Regions from separate parts of the Afipia sp. GW823-FHT06G09 genome, predicted to be linked through region 3. Evidence: predicted binding sites of a transcription regulator. Region 3 holds the regulator's gene; each other region holds the start of a gene.
What was found. Region 3 encodes LexA, which represses DNA repair genes until DNA is damaged. Its sites were predicted from a motif close to TGTTCNNNNTGTGTTCNG; they were not measured.
Positions count from the first base shown of each region.

Region 1 (4,557 bases), on a different contig from region 3:
CAGGCGGACGTTGTGTCCGGCGCTGACCACGAGCGCGGCCGCGTCGCGCGGGCTGAACGTCCGCGATTGCACGAAGATCCGGTAGTCCGCGCCGGCTTCCTGGGACAGATAGATCACCGGATCGGATGTTGAGGCGTGATCGACGATGCTGACGAATGTTGTATGACGGGAGACCGTGCAACTATCTGTCTCGGCGGTCTGCAGGCCGTCGATCACGGCGAAGTCCGCCATGTCGGCGTTGTCGACCACCTGAACCCGCACGGTGGCGACTTCCGGATCGTCGGTGAAGGAGACATGAAGCGGATTTTGCCATGGGCCGGTTGCGATCTGCATCGAAGCCCGGCCCAGCGCGATGCAGGGACTTGCGCTCGGGATCAGTTCACCGCCGGCGACCACGCCGGCCAGCAAGAGCGGAATGGTCGAGGCCAGGATCTTGACACGCAACATGGGACGCTACTCGCAACACGGGTTACCGCCAAAGCCGCCACGACAGGGCGGTTTATGGTTTTTGAAGTGTAAAGAGAGATCGTTACTGAAGGGTTTGCGGGCGCGGATATGAGCTACGCCGCGCGGCGTAAATCTTCAGCCAGCGCGCGGTAGGACAGGGCCTCGGCGAGATGAAGCCGCCCGATGGTGTCCGCGCCATCGAGGTCGGCGAGGGTGCGCGCCACCCGCAGCACGCGGTGATAGCCGCGTGCCGACAGCCGCATGGTTTCTGCGGCGTCGCGCAGCAGCTTTTGCCCCTGCGCATCGGGCTGCGCGATTTCTTCCAGCACCGCGGCCGGGGCTTCCGCGTTGGTGCGGATGTGCGGCAGGCCCAAGGCCGCGTAGCGCGCGATCTGAACGGCGCGGGCCGCGGCGACACGCGCCGCAACTTCAGCGGAGCCTTCCGCAGGCGCCGGAAGAATCAGGTCGGATGCGGTCACGGCCGGCACTTCGATGCGCAGATCGATGCGATCCATCAGCGGTCCGGAAATACGGCCCTGATAATCTGCGGTGCATCGGTCGATGCGGCCGCGCTTGCAGGAATAGCCGGGCTCATAGGCATGTCCGCAGCGGCAGGGATTCATCGCCGCAACCAGCATGAAACGCGCGGGGTATGTCACGCGATGGTTTGCCCGCGACACGGCGACCTCGCCGTTCTCCAGCGGCTGGCGCAGCGAATCCAGCACGCGTGCATCGAACTCCGGCAGTTCGTCAAGAAACAGCACACCGTGATGCGCCAGCGAAATTTCACCGGGTTTTGCGCGCATGCCGCCGCCGGTCAGCGCGGCCATGCTTGCGGAGTGATGCGGCGCGCGGAACGGCCGCCGCGCCGTCAGCGCGCCGCCTTCGATTTCGCCCGCGACAGATGCGATCATCGAAATCTCGAGCAGTTCGGACGGCGACAGCGGGGGCAGGATCGAGGGCAGCCGCGCCGCGAGCATCGACTTGCCCGCGCCAGGTGATCCGATCATCAGCAAGTGATGCCCGCCGGCGGCGGCGATCTCCAGCGCGCGCTTGGCGCTTTCCTGGCCCTTGATGTCGCGCAGGTCGAGCGATGCGATCTGGCGTTCGGTGATCTTCGGCTCGGGCCGCGTCAGAACCTGTGTGCCCTTGAAGTGGTTGGCGATCTGAATCAGCGACGCTGCCGCAACGATCTGAATCTCGGGGCTGGCCCAAGCCGCTTCCGCGCCGCAGGCCGCCGGGCAGATCAATCCCTCATCGCGTGCATTGGCTCCAATCGCTGCTGGGAGGACACCGGCGACCGGCGCGATCGAGCCATCGAGGCCCAGCTCACCGAGTACCGTAAATCCGCTCAGCGCATCGGGCGGGATTGCGCCGATGGCAGCCATCAGCCCGAGGGCAATGGGGAGATCGTAGTGACTGCCTTCCTTGGGCAGGTCGGCGGGCGCCAGATTGACGGTGATTCGCCGGGCCGGCAGCGCAAGGCCCGAGGCGATCAGGGCGGAGCGCACCCGCTCGCGTGCTTCCGACACCGCCTTGTCCGGCAGGCCGACGATTGAAAAAGCAGGTAATCCAGGCGCGACCTGAACCTGCACGTCCACCGCGCGGGCTTCGATGCCTTCAAACGCCACCGTGGAAACGCGCTGAACCATTGCTCCCTCGCCCCCGCCACAACCCTAGCAGGAACTTTTCCGGACGCAAGAACATTTAGGGAACACTCTGGGGCCTGCGGCAGGAGGACGTGCCTTCTGCCGCAGGTCAGCAGTCAGAGATTCATGATCATCGGCTCGGGGATGTAGCGGAAGCCCTCGCCGGCCTTCACCACATGGCCGTAGCCTGGCCAGGGGAAATGATAGGACATCACCGCCGTCTTGTTGGCCGCGATCGTGTCCAGCAGCTTGACCCGGGTGGCCGCGGCCATCTTCGGATCGGAGTCGTAGGCGAACTCCATCTTCGGCCGCTCCAGCAGCAACACCTGATGGTGGGTGAGGTCGCCGAGGAATGCGAACGACTTTCCATTCGACTGGATCATGAAGATGTGGTGGCCGAAGGTGTGGCCGGGCGCGGCTATTGCGGTGATGCCCGGCAGGAATTCCTGGCCGTCCTTGAAGAACACGATGCGGTCGCGTACCGGCATCAGGTTCTTGCGGGCGTGCGCGATGAAATCCTTGAGCGGTCCGTCCAGTTTCTTTTCGTCGGTCCAGAACTCGAGATCGGCCTGGCTGATATAGACCTGCGCATTCGGAAACAGCGGCTTGCCGCCTTCATCGACAATGCCGCCGATATGATCGATATGCGCGTGCGAGCAAACGATCGCATCGACATCCTCCGGCTTGAGACCGGCCTCGGTGATGCTCTTCTGCAAACGCCCGGTGGTCGGTCCAAAAAGTTTCGACGTGCCCATGCCGGTGTCGAACAGGACAATGCGTTCGCCGAAATTCACGATCGGCGCGTTCTGTTCGAGAATGACATTGCTGGGGCTGAGAAAGTTATCGCTCAGCATCTTCTGCACGTCTTCCTTCGGCACGCCGAGGAATGTGCCGGATGGATCGCCGAGCGGCAGCGGCCCGTCGGAAACCACCGTGACTTCGGCGTCGCCGAGCGTGAAGCGATGAAAGTAGGGAGCCTGCGTGCCAAGCTTGGGCGCACGCGCCATCGCGCCGTTGCTCATCACGGTTGCGCCAAGACTTGCGCCGAGTCCTGCACCAAGGGCAAGGAGAGATCGTCGCGAAACATCAATCGTCATGCGTTCCTCCGTTGAATTTTGTTGTTGGCCGCTTATGGTCGCGGTCGCGATTATGAGGCGCGTTGCGATGCACTGGCAAGGACCGGCATGCGCACGCATGCGCAGTGTCAAGCCGGCTTCAAAATTGGCGAACTGGAATGTCTCGAAAAATCAGGCGGGCTGATTTGCGGCGTGGGCGCTGCTGTGCGGAACCAGCGTGACGTCCCTGTCGTCGACCTTCGGCGAGATGCGAAGTCCGAACACATGCGGAAAACGCATGATATCGACATTGAAGTCCGCGGTGGTCACCGGCGTTGCGGCGGCGGCGGATTTCGGTGCGTAGAGCCGGCCCCAGATATCGACACCGGCGAATTGCGGCAACTGGGTCAGGCGCAGGTTGCCGATGGTGCCGTCGAATTTCAGCAGATGGCGTGCGCGGTCGTTCATCATCAGCACCCAGCCGTCGATGGCGTGACCGGCATCGTTGGTGATGGGGCAGGCGATGATCATCGCATCTGGCGCGGTGCGGAACAGGTGATCGTAGATCTCGGTCTGATGATTGATCAGCTCCGAATAGACCACAAGAATAACGGCGCCGTCGGTGACCTTGATCGGCAGAATCAGGCGCTGCCACAGCTGGCCGGTTTGCGACCAGGTTGCGGTAAAGCGGACGAAGGCGGGGGTGAGGCGCTTGGCCACCTGACGATAGACGTCGGCGAATTCCCGCTTCAGCGGATTGACCTGCTGCGACAGCAGGCTGCCTGCCAGATGTTCGCTGGCGTTGGCCTGAACCGCCTCGCCCACGTACATGTAGACGAAGTCGTCATTGATCGTGAGCAGATGAATGGAGTTGGCGCGAAGCTGATAGGAGCTTTCTTCTGTCAGCCGCTGCAGGGTCAAGTCATTGGTATCGTTTAGAGTTTTCCACTTAACCCACAGGAATTCCATCGCAGCGGTGGTCAACTCGCGCGGAATCGATGTGCCGTTGAAGACTTCAATTGCCATTGGCCAGCCCGTTTCGGTGCACGCATACCGCGTATCCGGTAGCGGCACACTCCCCCTGCCGCGAGATTGGCAGAAGGTGGTCAGCAATTGATTAAGGCCATCAAATGCATCGCAGACGCGTGGCGCGACAGGGATCGCTGACAGGCGATGGCGTCATTATTCGTCAGAAATTTTCAGCGGCGCTGGGCGGCAATGACATCCCAGATCTTTGCCGCAACATCGGGCCCGCCGAGCCGGGCAATCGCGCGGATGCCGGTGGGCGAAGTGACGTTGATTTCGGTCAGATGACCGTCGATCACGTCGATGCCGACGAACAGGAGGCCGCGCTCGCGCAGCGCGGGTCCCAGCCGTGCGCAGATTTCGCGCTCGCGTGGCGACAG
Region 1 covers NZ_JBXAHF010000002.1:782,239-786,795, forward strand. Annotated here, with positions in the region: gene AC1Q67_RS11360 (hypothetical protein) at 1-447, opposite strand, end outside; gene AC1Q67_RS11365 (YifB family Mg chelatase-like AAA ATPase) at 561-2,099, opposite strand; gene AC1Q67_RS11370 (MBL fold metallo-hydrolase) at 2,213-3,193, opposite strand; gene AC1Q67_RS11375 (hypothetical protein) at 3,344-4,177, opposite strand; gene gshB (glutathione synthase) at 4,351-4,557, opposite strand, start outside.
Region 1: a site for LexA is predicted at 2,147-2,164, ahead of AC1Q67_RS11365 (YifB family Mg chelatase-like AAA ATPase). Genes of this name have one in related genera too.

Region 2 (4,557 bases), on a different contig from region 3:
ACGCGATCGGAATATCCGGCACGATCGCAAGCGTGGCAGCCAGTGTGATGAAGCCAGCACCCGTTACGCCCGATGCGCCTTTCGAGGTGATGATCGCAACGCCAAGAATGCCAAGCTCCTGCCAGATCGTCAGATGCGTGTTGGTCGCCTGCGCAAGGAACAGCGTCGCCAGCGTCATGTAGATGTTGGTGCCGTCGAGATTGAAGCTGTAGCCGGTGGGGATCACGAGACCGACCACGCCGCGCGATGCACCGAGCCGCTCCATCTTCTTGATCATGTTGGGCAGCACGGTTTCGGATGAGCTGGTGCCAAGCACAATCAGAAGCTCATCCTTGATGTAGGCGATGAAGCGCAGGATGGAGAATCCCGCGAACCGCGCGATCCCGCCGAGCACCAGCAAGACGAACAGCATGCTGGTCAGGTAGAAAGTACCGATCAGCGCGACCAGATTCCACAACGCGCCGAGCCCGTAAGCGCCAACCGTAAAGGCCATCGCACCGAATGCGCCGATCGGCGCCGCACGGACGATGATGCGGATCACGCCGAAGAAGACTTTCGCGGCCATGTCGATGGCATTTGCGATCGGTTCGCCCGCGGGTCCCATGAAGGCAATCGCGAAACCCGACAGGATGGAGACCAGCAGCACCTGCAACAGATCGCCATTCGCCAGAGCGCCGATGAAACTGTTCGGGATGATCGCCATCAAGTGCGAGACGATCCCCTCTTCACTCGCCTTGTGGACGTAAGTCGCAACAGCCTTCGGATCGAGCGTCGCAGGATCGATGTTGAACCCGCTGCCGGGCTGAACGATTTCACCGACGAGCAGGCCCACCGCCAGCGCGATCGTTGAGACGACTTCGAAATACAGCAGAGCCTTAAGGCCCACGCGGCCGACGCGCTTGAGATCGCCCATCGAGGAAATGCCGTGCACCACCGTGCAGAAGATGACGGGCGCGATCATCATCTTGATCAGCGAGATGAAGCCGTCCCCGAGCGGCTTCAGCGCCTTGCCGGTGCCCGGATAGAAATGTCCGACCAGAACACCGAGTGCGATGGCAATCAGCACCTGAACATAAAGGATGGAATACCAGGGCGATTTTGTTGAGGCCGGTACTGATGGCGCGGCGGTGACTGTCATCGGAGATATCCTGAGGGAAGAGCGCGGACGGTAAAATGGCACGTCCCGCGACGGTGCGCCAGAACGTCGCACCCCTCAAGGAAAATCGGCGGATCAATAACGTTTTATCGGCAGCATCCTGACGAAGGTTCCGTGCCGCAGCTTCGCGCGGCCTACCCGACCACCGCCGCGTAGTTCTCCGGCTTGAAGCCGACCAGCAGCTTGCCGCGAACTTCAAGAACGGGACGCTTGATCATGGACGGCTGAGCAAGCATCAGTGCCATCGCCTTCTTCTCTGTGAGGTTGGCCTTGTCGGCATCCGGCAACTTCCGGAATGTGGTGCCGGCCCGGTTCAGCAAGGTTTCCCAGCCGACGGTCTTGCTCCAGCGCGCAAGGCGGTCCTTGTCGATGCCGGCGGTCTTGTAGTCGTGAAAACTGTAGTCGACACCATGCTTGTCCAGCCACGCGCGCGCTTTCTTCATCGTGTCGCAGTTCTTGATGCCGTAGATGGTGATGGGCAAGCTCAATCCCTCGCATTTCTGAAACAGGATTTAGCGCTGTAGCGGCCAGCGCGCGAGATGATTGTGCACTCCCTGGCCGACAAGGCTGTGCACGAAAACGAAATCGGTCACGGTCCAGCCGAGCGATTCAATCGGGTGCTCGTCCACCAGCCGCCTGTCGTAAAGCAACGTCATATGCGGTGTGAAATGCCGCGTCACCCACCGGCCAAGGCCAGCTCTTGTGATGGCCTCACCCACGGCGCGGTGAAGCCCCAGCAGCGGGATAACGTCCCCGCCTGCCCGCAGTACAAAGGGCCTTGCCTTTTTCCTGCTGGTGAAGCTCAGGGCACGATCAAAGCTGATCTCGAACGGCGGCATTGAAACTGCCGGTGCCGCCGCGCAAACCGTCTCCATGAGTTTCCGGGGCAAACCGTTGTATGAGCCGAGATAGTGCAGCGTGACATGGAGCCGCCTCGGCGAAAGCGGCTCGCCTCTCAATCCGTGACGGGCACGAAGCTCCGGAATCAGGTTGCTGATGCGATCAGCCATACTCGCCGGCGGCACCACGGCCAGGAACAATCCGTCCGTAGGCTCATGCAAGAGCTGATGCTCAAATCCTTGAAAAACAAGCTGTTCGGGCACGATCTGAACCTGCTTGCGCAATAGAACAAACAACGAACATTGTTGATGCCGAAGTCCGAGATGCAAGGGGATTTTCGGGCTTGACGATGAGATCTTCCCATCGTATTTAAGCATCTACTTAAATACAGGTTGAGCCATGCCAGCAGACGCTCTCGACATGACCTTCAAGGCTCTCGCCGATCCCACGCGGCGCGCGATCCTCGCCCGCCTCGCGCTTGGCGAGACCTCCGTGCAGGAACTGGCGAAGCCGTTCGACATGAGCCTCCCCGCCGTCTCCCAGCACCTGAAAGTTCTGGAGACCGCAGGCCTCGTCACGCGCGGGCGCACGGCCCAGTGGCGGCCATGCCGCCTCGAACCCAAGGCGCTGAAGGAAGCGACCGAATGGCTCGATCAATATCGGCGGTTCTGGGAGGAGAGCTTCGGCAAGCTCGATCTGTATTTGAAAGACATCCAGTCAAAGGAAACAGACTCATGACAGCGGCGACTCTCAAAGTCAGGGCAAGCTCACCGGCCGATCAGCCCACCATCACCATGGAACGCGAATTCGATGCTCCGCCGGATGTGCTGTTCCGCGCCTTCACCGAGGCCGAGGCGTTGAAGGCCTGGTACGGCCCCAATGGCTTCACCATCACGGTTCTCGCGATGGACTTTCGCGTCGGCGGCCTGTTCCGCTTCACCATGCATGGTCCGGACGGCACCGATTATCCGAACCGCATCGAGTATCGCGACATCACGCCGGCAGAACGCCTCGACTATCGCCACGGTTCGGACATCGACAACGATCCGAACGCATTCGAGGTCACGACCACCTTCAAGGCACTTGGCCCAAAGCGGACGCTGCTGACCAGGACGTCAGTCTTCCCGTCCATCGAGGCGCGCAATGCCGTCATGAAGTTCGGTGCGGTCGAACTCGGCATGCAGACGCTGGAAAAGCTGGCTGCCTATGTAAAGGGGTAACGCGGTCCCGAACAACGCCGCCGGTGACGCGCAAGCGTCATCGGCGGCGTTACGCTGTTTGAAATGCAAGACCGCGATTGCCGAATCTGGCGTAGAGTAAATCCATATATCCGCTGGGGAAGCGAAGATGGAATTTACCGCGCTATTTCTGGCCGCAGCGATCGTGATGTGTGTCGCGTGGCGCGGCTCGCGAGCGCTTGCAATGTCCCTGTTAGGCGTGCTGCTGATCGCGTGCGTCGCGACTTACCTTCATCACGCAACCGACACGCTCAAGCTGTCGTTCTGAGGCGCATCGCATGTCCCCGGAACGCGCCGTCACCCTCAACGCCCTCGGCCTCTACGGTGTTGCTGCGGTGCTCGCCGCGGCGTTTGCCGCGCAGTTCATGCTGAACGAACTGCCCTGCCCGCTGTGCCTGCTTCAGCGCATCATGTTCGCGGCACTCGCCATCGGGCCGATGCTGAACATCCGCTTCGGGCCACGGCCCAGCCACTACGCACTGTCGCTGCTGGCCGCGCTTGTCGGAGCGATGGTTTCGACGCGTCAGGTTCTGTTGCACATCATGCCCGGTGACGCCGGCTACGGCTCGGCGCTGTTCGGCTATCATTACTATACGTGGGCGCTGCTGGGATTCATTGTGGCCATCGCAATGATCGCCATCGCCCTGCTGTTCGACAGGCAGTTCGAGAAGCAGGAATCCGTGCCGCCTGCGATGACCACCTTCGCGCACACGGCGGTGTGGCTGGTCATCGGGCTGACGGCGCTGAATGTGATCTCGACACTGCTGGAATGCGGCCTCAGTGCGTGCGCCGACAACCCGGTCGTCTATGAGTTGCTGAAACGCTGACGCGGGCTCTCGCCCGCATCAGCGTTAGCTATTACTTCTCGACCTGAGACACATCGCGAACGGCGCCGCGCGACGCGTTGGTCGTCAGCGCCGCGTAAGCGCGCAACGCAGGCGACACCACGCGCTGCCGGTCGACGGGCTTCCAGGCCGCACTGCCCTTGGCTTCCATCGCCGCGCGACGAGCAGCAAGCACGGCATCGTCAAGCTCGACGCTGATGATGCGGTTCGGGATATCGATCAGGATCGGATCGCCGGTCTCCACGAGACCAATCAATCCGCCTTCAGCCGCTTCCGGCGACACGTGGCCGATCGAAAGGCCCGAGCTTCCACCCGAGAACCGGCCGTCGGTCACCAGCGCGCACACCTTGCCGAGGCCTTTCGACTTCAGATAGCTGGTCGGATACAGCATCTCCTGCATACCCGGACCACCCTTCGGGCCTTCGTAACGCACGACGACCACCTCGCCGGGCTTCACGCGGTTGCCGAGAATGCCGGA
Region 2 covers NZ_JBXAHF010000004.1:448,945-453,501, reverse strand. Annotated here, with positions in the region: gene AC1Q67_RS18975 (dicarboxylate/amino acid:cation symporter) at 1-1,138, opposite strand, end outside; gene AC1Q67_RS18970 (ArsC family reductase) at 1,291-1,638, opposite strand; gene AC1Q67_RS18965 (2'-5' RNA ligase family protein) at 1,669-2,217, opposite strand; gene AC1Q67_RS18960 (ArsR/SmtB family transcription factor) at 2,396-2,734, shown strand; gene AC1Q67_RS18955 (SRPBCC family protein) at 2,731-3,216, shown strand; gene AC1Q67_RS18950 (DUF5993 family protein) at 3,344-3,502, shown strand; gene AC1Q67_RS18945 (disulfide bond formation protein B) at 3,513-4,061, shown strand; gene ilvD (dihydroxy-acid dehydratase) at 4,093-4,557, opposite strand, start outside.
Region 2: a site for LexA is predicted at 2,281-2,298, ahead of AC1Q67_RS18965 (2'-5' RNA ligase family protein). Genes of this name have one in related genera too.

Region 3 (4,557 bases):
CGCCGCTCTCGCCGCTGCGTCCGGGAAGCTACGACTTCGGACGCGACATGTACTTCCAGGGCATCGGTGCGTCTGGCTTCGCGATGGGGGCGATCAAGACGGTTGATGCCCCACGCAGCGGCGGCGCATATCTGCGCTACGCTGCTACGATGCAGGGCATGCGCGACGCCATCGATGCGCGCATTCGCGGTGTGCTCAGTGGCGACAACCGCGCCATCGCGACGGCGCTGCTGACCGGGCGGCGTGACGCGATTTCCGCGCCGGTCAACGACGCGATGTTTGTTTCGGGACTCGGCCATGTGCTGTCGATCTCGGGCTATCACATGGCGGTGGTGGCGGGCGTGGTGTTTTTCGCGGTGCGCGCGCTGCTTGCGCTGTTTCCAGCACTCACTGTGACGTTCCCGATCAAGAAATGGTCGGCAGTTGCCGCGCTGATTGCCGCAGCATTTTATCTGCTGCTATCGGGCGCGGAGGTCGCCACCCAACGCTCGTTCTTCATGACGGCGGTGGTGCTGATCGCGGTGATGGTGGATCGCCGCGCGATTACGTTCCGTACGCTGGCGGTTGCGGCGATGATCGTGCTCTTGATCGCGCCGGAAGCACTCGTGCATCCGAGTTTCCAGATGTCGTTCGCGGCGACGCTGGGACTCGTGGCGTTGATCCAGATCGGCATGCCGAACCTGTTCGCATCGCCCGACAATTCGCAGGTTGCGCGTGCGGCGCTCTGGGGAGGGCGCGAGATCACGATGCTGGCGCTGGCGTCGCTGGTGGCCGGGTTCGCGACCATGCCGTACGCGGCGTTTCATTTTCATCGCGTGACGCCTTACGGCGTGTTGGCCAATCTCGCGGCGATGCCGGTGGTCTCGATACTGGTGATGCCCGCAGGGCTGCTCGGGTTGCTGGCGATGCCGTTCGGCTTCGACGGCGTGTTCTGGCGGCTAATGGATGTCGGCATCGGATGGATGGTGGCGGTGTCGCAATGGGTGGCAGCGCTGCCTGGCGCCATCGGCCAGATCGCGTCATTCGGTGCCGGCCCGCTGGCCGTGATGAGTGCGGGGATCATTGTACTCGGTCTGCTGCGGACGCCGCTGCGTTGGGCGGGTGCAGGGCTCATCGCATTCGCAACGGTCTGGGCACTGACGGCGCCGCAGCCGGATATTCTTGTGGCGGGAGACGGCCACACCGTTGCGGTGCGAGGGAAGGACGGCAGACTGCGCCTGATGCGCACCGGAAAGGACGTCTTCCTGTCGCGCGAGTGGCTCGCGGCCGACGCCGACATGCGCAAGGCTACCGATGTATCGCTCAGCGATGGCGTCTCGTGCGACACGTCCGGATGTGTGGTGCAGACAGCGGACGGCTCGACAGTTGCGCTGACACTGAAACCGGAAGCATTCGGGGACGACTGCGTGCGGGCCGCTGTGATCGTGACACTGCGTCAGCCGCCCGCCGACTGTGCGGCCATGGTGCTGGATCAGGAAATGCTGCGCAGGCGCGGCACACTCGCTCTGCGCAAAACCGCTGACGGCTACGCGATCAGCGCCAACCGCCGCGGGGTGGGCCGTCCATGGGCGCCCGCGACCCGCGATGATGGAGCAGATACACCCGCCGTACCGGCAAATCGCCCGGTGCAGCCTGTCGATGCTACGCCGGCGGAGAGCGATCTCCAGCCGGACGATTGATCTCGAGTCGAACTCAGTACTTGCGGACCAGGCCGATCAGCTTGCCCTGAATCCGCACGCGGTTGGGCGGCAGGATTCGGACTTCGTACGCTGCGTTGGCAGGCTCCAGGGCGATGGACGCACCGCGCCGCCGGAAGCGCTTCAGGGTGGCTTCTTCCTCGTCGATCAGCGCCACCACGATGTCGCCGGTGTCGGCGGTCTCGTTGCGCTGGATCAGCACGGTGTCGCCATCGAGAATACCAGCCTCCATCATGGAGTCGCCGCGCACTTCGAGGGCGTAGTGTTCGCCGGACCCGAGCATGTCGGGCGGCACGCTGATGGTGTGGCTGCGGGTCTGCAGCGCCTCGATTGGTGTACCGGCCGCGATCCGGCCCATGACCGGTACGGCGACAGGGAAGCTTGCATCTTCGTCGGGGCCGAGCGACGGCGCCGAGCGAACCTTGCCCAGGTTGCCCTCGATGACGCTGGGCGTGAAGCCGCGGCGTGCGCCGCCGGGGCTGGCACTCGTTTCGGGAAGCTTGATGACCTCTATGGCGCGGGCTCGGTTGGCGAGCCGCCGGATAAAGCCGCGCTCCTCGAGAGCAGTGATGAGCCGGTGGATACCGGACTTCGACCGCAGGTCCAGCGCATCCTTCATCTCATCGAAGGAGGGCGGAACACCAGCTTCCTTGAGCCGCTCGTTGATGAAGCGCAGAAGCTCATACTGTTTGCGTGTCAGCATCTGAATTGGTCCCCGATCCCAAGGATCTCAAGAATTCCCGTGTCTGATCCGAAGCTGCGCCTCTCTGGATCCCCACTGCGAAACAATGAAAAGGGACACTCAGGAGTTGCGAGTCACTCGAAACAAATCATGAACGAACACTATCTGTTCCATATGTGTTCCGCAACCCCTTAATTTCACGTCAACGCGCCGACAGCTTCTGCCGAAGCGCGCGCGTAGCGGCCCGGGGACTGCCCCACATGCCGGCTGAAGGCAGTGCTGAAGGTGCTTGCCGAGCCGTAGCCGACCCGCTCGGCGACTTCGCCAAGCCCGATGTCCTGACGGCGGAGCAGATCCTTGGCGACGGCCATGCGCCAGGCGAGCAGATACTCCATCGGCGGCAGACCCACGGTCCGCGTGAAGCGCTCGAAGAATGCCGAGCGCGACAGCGCGGCTTTCCCGGCCAGTTGCGCCATCGTCCACGGCCGCGCGAGATGACCGTGCATCTGCTGCATCGCCGGAGCGAGCCGCGGATCGGCCAGTCCGCGAAGCAGTCCGGGCGGCGCGCCATCAGCCGGCGCCAATCGAAGTGCTTCAATCAGGAGCACCTCCACGAGGCGCGTGAGCACGAGATCGCGGCCGGGTCTCTGCGCGCGCGATTCCTCTCCGACGAGTTGCACCAGCACGGAGAGCCGCTCGACCCCGCGCACGTGGATCAATCCCGGCAGCAGCGATACGAGCAGGGATGCGTTGGGGGAGTCGAAAACGAAATAGCCGCCAAGTAAACGTACATCCGGCCGCCCGCCGCGGGTGCCGTGGCGGACTTCGCCCACCGGGGAAAGCATCACCTTCGGGTCGATGCGTTCGGGCCGCACCGGCTCGAAACCGGACATGGTGAATCCAGGTGTCGCGGGCAGAAGCACGAAGTCGCCGGCTTCCAGCGTCAGGGCCGGGTGACCGTCGACCGCGAGGCGGCAGCTTCCCTCAAGTACGGCGCAGAAGCTGGGCTGGCCGAAGTCCGAATAGCGCACGCCCCAGCGTCCGGCACCGCTGATGCGTTTGGAGAACACCGTGCGCGGCTGAAGCAGGGCGATGACTTCGGAGAGGGGATCGGTCACATCCGGACGCTCGCAAAGGAAATATGGACTTTCCATTGTAGATCGTCCGGACAGCGTCCGCCATAGCAACCGTACCAAAATCATCGGGAAAGTGATCATGAAGACTATTCTTATTACGGGATGCTCGTCCGGCTATGGCCTCGAAACCGCCCGGCACTTTGATGCACAGGGCTGGAAGGTGATCGCCACCATGCGGACGCCGCGCGAAGACATATTGCCTCGCAACGATACGCTCCGCGTGTTGCCGCTCGACGTGACCAGACCGGAAAGCATTGCGGCTGTCATCGCAGCGAGCGGTCCCATCGACGTGCTGGTCAACAATGCCGGCATCGGACTTTTCGGCGCGTTCGAGGCGACGCCGATGACAACGGTGCGCGAGGTGTTCGAGACCAACACGTTCGGCATGATGGCGATGACGCAGGCGGTGCTGCCGCAGTTCCGCGCGCGAAAGTCGGGCGTGGTGGTGAACGTGACCTCGAGCGCCACGCTGGCGCCGATGCCGCTGGTCGCGGCGTACACCGCGAGCAAGACCGCCATCGAGGGATTTACCGGCTCGCTGGCGCATGAACTCGCCGCGTTCAGGGTGGGCGTAAAACTGGTCGAACCCGGTTATGGGCCGACCACGCGCTTCAGCAGCAATTCGGGAAACCGGATGGAGGGGTTGATCCCGCAAGCCTACGCGCCCTTTGCGCAGCAGGTCTTTGCCGCGTTCACGCAGCCGGCCGCGGTCACGACAGAATCCGATGTGGCGGAAGCGGTCTGGCGTGCCGCCAACGATGCGACCGGGCAACTGCGCTTTCCGGCGGGTGCCGACGCCGTGGCGCTGGCTCAGGCGAGATAGACAGCACAGCCGCCGGTTTGCGATGGATCGTGGATCGGCGCAGGTGGCTTTTTCTACGCGGGAAGCCGCAGGATCGTGCAGGGCGAGCCGGCGGCGGCTGCCGGAGCGAACGGCGGCCGGACGATCAGCGCATTCGCCTCGACCAGTTTTGCCACCAGCGAACTGTCCTGCGCGCCCACCGAGGTCGCGACGGGCACCCCGTCGCGGCCGGGCGCGACA
Region 3 covers NZ_JBXAHF010000001.1:76,157-80,713, reverse strand. Annotated here, with positions in the region: gene AC1Q67_RS00400 (ComEC/Rec2 family competence protein) at 1-1,679, shown strand, start outside; gene lexA (transcriptional repressor LexA) at 1,693-2,400, opposite strand; gene AC1Q67_RS00390 (AraC family transcriptional regulator) at 2,577-3,497, opposite strand; gene AC1Q67_RS00385 (SDR family oxidoreductase) at 3,595-4,338, shown strand; gene AC1Q67_RS00380 (molybdopterin molybdotransferase MoeA) at 4,392-4,557, opposite strand, start outside.